Regions from separate parts of the Siminovitchia sediminis genome, predicted to be linked through region 1. Evidence: a T-box and tRNA genes for the amino acid it is inferred to sense, from the RefSeq annotation. Region 1 holds a T-box; the other holds one or more tRNA genes.
The links. The T-box of region 1 lies ahead of ACFSCZ_RS02325 (valine--tRNA ligase). A T-box ahead of a tRNA ligase gene usually reads a tRNA of that ligase, here a tRNA-Val.

Region 1 (2,251 bases):
CCCCGCTCCGTTCGGAATGTCCGACAGAGTGCATATGTTCTTCAATCTTGAAAAGGATCCCTTCTTCCTGAAGATCATTAACAATTTGCTTTCTGCACTCAAATCGGTCCATACCGTTATACTTGCCTGCTTTTTCATTCATCGTCCCGTCTTCATTCATGACCAGTACGCGTTCCAGGTTATGCCTGTTCCCAATTTCAAAGTCATTTGGATCATGGGCCGGTGTAATTTTAACGGCTCCGGAACCAAACTCCATGTCCACATAATCATCTGCGACAATCGGAATTTCCCTGCCGACAATCGGCAAAATGACTGTTTTTCCAATCAGATGTTGATAGCGCTCATCATCTGGATGCACAGCAACAGCTGTATCACCAAGCATGGTTTCGGGACGTGTGGTCGCAATCTCAATAGAGCCGCTGCCGTCCGCCAACGGGTACCTCATATGATAGAAAGCGCCTTGGACATCTTTATAAACAACCTCTATATCAGACAGGGCCGTTTTTGTAGCCGGATCCCAGTTAATGATATATTCACCGCGATAAATAAGTCCTTCATTATAAAGACGGACGAATACCTCGCGAACTGCTTTGGAAAGCCCATCGTCCAATGTGAAACGCTCGCGGGTGTAATCCAATCCCAATCCAAGCTTCGCCCACTGTTTACGAATGAAATCCGCATACTCCTCTTTCCATTCCCATGTTTGTTCGAGAAATGTCTCCCGTCCGAGGTCATAGCGGCTTTTTCCTTCTTTGCGAAGCTGTTCTTCCACCTTTGCCTGGGTGGCGATTCCTGCGTGATCCATTCCCGGAAGCCATAATACATCATACCCCTGCATTCTTTTCATACGGGTTAAAATATCTTGGAGAGTGGTGTCCCACGCATGCCCCAAATGAAGCCTGCCCGTTACATTGGGCGGCGGAATCACAATGGTATATGGCTCCTGGTCGGGATTATTTTTCGGCTCGAAATATTTCCCCTCAATCCACCATGCGTATCTGTTTTTTTCAATTTGAATGGGATCGTACTTCGTTGGCATGTCAATACGGTTGTTATCCATGAAAAATCCTCCTCATTAAACAAAATAAAAAGCCCCCTTCGTTGAAAAGGACGAAGGGAGCTCATTCGCGGTACCACCTTTTTTCACAGGCTGACTGAAAGCCTGGCACTTAAATGGGTTAACGGATCTTCTCCGGCTTTCGCTACTTTTAATGTTCACGAAAACTGCTCAAGGGCGACTTTCCGTTGTTCCGGCTTAGGAAATTCACAGCAATCATTTCCCTCTCTGAAAGCGGATGACAACATACTCTTCCCTATCTTCGCATATCATTGTCATTCATCTATTTTATATAGTATGAAAATTTTTATGTGAAGTCAAATCGATCGGCTAAAAAGTTGCGAGGCACAGAACAGCCCAGTCTTACATAGTTTATCAAAGGAAGCTCTGTTGAGGAGGGTTGGAAATGAAAAGAAAATTTAACCAATATACATTTCGCTCCTGGGTCAGAACGTTTAAAGATGCGTGCAGGCAGCTGATTATTCCTTTTACCATTTTCCAAGCAATACGGACTGTTTTATTCCCTTCCACCATTGATGTATTACTGTTAACCATTTTTATTGCTTTGGCACTTGCCTACCATTATGAAATTATATAAATACCCTTCCTATATTAACCGGAAGGGGGAGGTTCGTTCTCTTCGCTTTTCTGCTGCTCCATTTGTTCAATATTCATCACTAAGTACTCGGTATTTTTCAAATACCAGTATTGTTTTTGCAGTTCTCGAACAAACTGATATTCATTTTTCTTTTTACCGGCAGAGAAATATTGATCCACTACATGAATGGCACCTTCCGGATGTGCCAAATATCCCAAAAACAATAACATTTCCTCTTTCTGAAATGGAAAGTATTTTAAATAAATGGACAGCCATTCCAGCCCTTCATGAAATTTGTTGGGATACGTGCTCAACGATCTGGATAGGAATGGAAGCAGATCCTGAATGGGAGATGCTGTCCGGGTAGATTCAAAATTGATAAAATACCCCTTCCCGTTTTCATCATATAAAAAATGGTCCGATGAGACTTTTCCATGAACAATCACACTTCTGCCTTTTGTCTGTTCTTTTGTCACTTCAAACCACTCATGCAGTTTGCGTATGGAATAATTCTGAGCCAGTGCAATTTCATGATAGAGCATACAAAACAGGAGCTGGAACGGCGACATATAGACATTCTGTTCTGCACGTTCAAT
Region 2 (2,251 bases), on a different contig from region 1:
GTCAGGATGTCCAAAACCGAGACTGGCCGCAAGCGGCATCCCGTGAATATTTCCTGATGGAGAAGTCTCATCAGTGTTTAAATCACCATGGGCATCAAACCAAATGACACCGAGTTTCTTATAATGCTTGGCTGTACCGGCCAGTGTTCCAATGGCAATGCTGTGGTCACCCCCAAGTACCAGGGGAAATCTGTCTTTTTGTATAATGGAATCCACACAATCTGCCAAGCGGGAAGCAGCTTTTATAATAGATTTAAAGTTTCTTAGGGAGGGCTGCATATTTTTATCATCTTTTATAATTTGAATTGTAATATCACCCAAATCTTCTACCTCATAACCAAGGCGCTCCAACCGTTTGACGGCATCTGCGTACCTCATGGCACTCGGTCCCATATCCACGCCTCTTCGTAACTGCCCCAGATCCATGGGGACGCCAACAATCGACAGTTTCTTCCTCATAAGCTCGCTCCTTCTTTCTCTCTTCTCTGCATTTATTCTATCTTTAGAGCGGCCTATGACTCAACTGGACATAAAAGTGAATATATATGCAGAAGGCGCAGCTTGTTCGTGCTCGTTGAACTTCCCTTGGCGACCATTCTTTCTCTTTTAATGCTGGTTCTTCGGTCACGTTGATGCTGCCTTGCGGCCATTCCTTCTCTTTTGAGGGAGTTACTTTATCTCAGGGCTTGAACCTTAGGATTTCTCCACTAGTTGCCTGTCAGCTACTGAGCGTCTTGGCACTTACTCAGGTTGGACTTCCACCAACCAGCAATTAACGGCTTGCCGGGCGCGCGCCAATAAAAAAACCTTGCAAAAAAGCAAGGTTTTCAATGAATGGAGCCTAGCGGGATCGAACCGCTGACCTCCTGCGTGCAAAGCAGGCGCTCTCCCAGCTGAGCTAAGGCCCCGTCAATATATAAAATAAAAAAATGAGCCATGCAGGATTCGAACCTGCGACCCTCTGATTAAAAGTCAGATGCTCTACCAACTGAGCTAATGGCTCTTGGCTGGGCTAGCTGGATTCGAACCAGCGAATCACGGAGTCAAAGTCCGTTGCCTTACCGCTTGGCTATAGCCCATCAATCTAAAAACACATTAAGTATATTACCCGTAATTCTCATGAACATTCCTATTTATGTAAAAAAATGGTGGTGGGGGACGGATTCGAACCGCCGAACCCGGAGGGAGCGGATTTACAGTCCGCCGCGTTTAGCCACTTCGCTACCCCACCTCAAAATTGGCAAAATAAAAAATGGTGCCGGCCAGAGGACTTGAACCCCCAACCTACTGATTACAAGTCAGTTGCTCTACCAATTGAGCTAGGCCGGCATACCATATTTATATAAATGGTGGAGGATGACGGGTTCGAACCGCCGACCCCCTGCTTGTAAGGCAGGTGCTCTCCCAGCTGAGCTAATCCTCCGACATACAGGATGTACCAGTGCATGCGTTGCGCAGGACGTAATAAGGCGCCCTTAGCATACCATCCTTTATAAAATTGTGATGAGCTTCGCATAACTGCGTCAGCTTCATTCGCTCGGTCAGTCACGTACTAATGTACGCTCCTTCCCTCTCTCCATCGCTTCCTTGTTCTGCTCGCTCCTCCCAATTTTAAGGTGAGCGGAGCTTTGTGATGCTTCATCATTAAAAAGTAAGAATGGTGACCCCTACGGGATTCGAACCCGTGTTACCGCCGTGAAAGGGCGGTGTCTTAACCGCTTGACCAAGGGGCCATTTTTTTAAGCACAATAAAGAGTATAGTGAATGCCAACCAACTTGTCAACACATATTTTGATAAATTTCGAGGTTTTTCAGATTGACGGGTAATTCCCTAAGTTTCAAGCACTTTCCAACTGGGTATTCGCACATTTTCCTATCAAATTTTGTCTGATCTGCACTTAAGGCTGGCTCCTTCATAAAATGTTAATCAATCCTACCAAATCAGGGAGGTGCCTTATATATGAGTGCGGGTTATGGTGCAGGATTTGCGCTGATTGTTGTGTTGTTTATCCTCTTAATCATCGTTGGATCTGCATATGTTGGTTATGGCTGGTAAAAATTTATATTAATCAGGGCTCCCGCATCGACGGGAGCCCTCTGCCTGTCTCTAAGCTTCCAGCCGGGCTTGAACCCTTCCCATGATGGGCTCAATGTATGAGTTAACGTAGATCAAATGAGTGTCGGACGGTTTATTTAATCATATCCTGAAGTTATTATACACAAATTTAACTTAATGTAAAACAAAAAATTG

Region 2: it has a tRNA-Val gene. The T-box ahead of ACFSCZ_RS02325 (valine--tRNA ligase) is inferred to sense a tRNA for this amino acid. The anticodon was not compared.

Annotation. Positions count from the first base shown of each region.
Region 1 covers NZ_JBHUEO010000004.1:192,519-194,769, forward strand. Annotated here, with positions in the region: gene ACFSCZ_RS02325 (valine--tRNA ligase) at 1-1,060, opposite strand, end outside; T-box leader at 1,104-1,329, opposite strand; gene ACFSCZ_RS02330 (hypothetical protein) at 1,464-1,655, shown strand; gene ysxE (spore coat protein YsxE) at 1,670-2,251, opposite strand, start outside.
Region 2 covers NZ_JBHUEO010000121.1:61,399-63,649, reverse strand. Annotated here, with positions in the region: gene rocF (arginase) at 1-459, opposite strand, end outside; tRNA gene ACFSCZ_RS19490 (tRNA-Ala) at 836-908, opposite strand; tRNA gene ACFSCZ_RS19485 (tRNA-Lys) at 931-1,003, opposite strand; tRNA gene ACFSCZ_RS19480 (tRNA-Gln) at 1,005-1,079, opposite strand; tRNA gene ACFSCZ_RS19475 (tRNA-Tyr) at 1,147-1,231, opposite strand; tRNA gene ACFSCZ_RS19470 (tRNA-Thr) at 1,254-1,329, opposite strand; tRNA gene ACFSCZ_RS19465 (tRNA-Val) at 1,348-1,423, opposite strand; tRNA gene ACFSCZ_RS19460 (tRNA-Glu) at 1,659-1,733, opposite strand; gene ACFSCZ_RS19455 (YjcZ family sporulation protein) at 1,961-2,056, shown strand.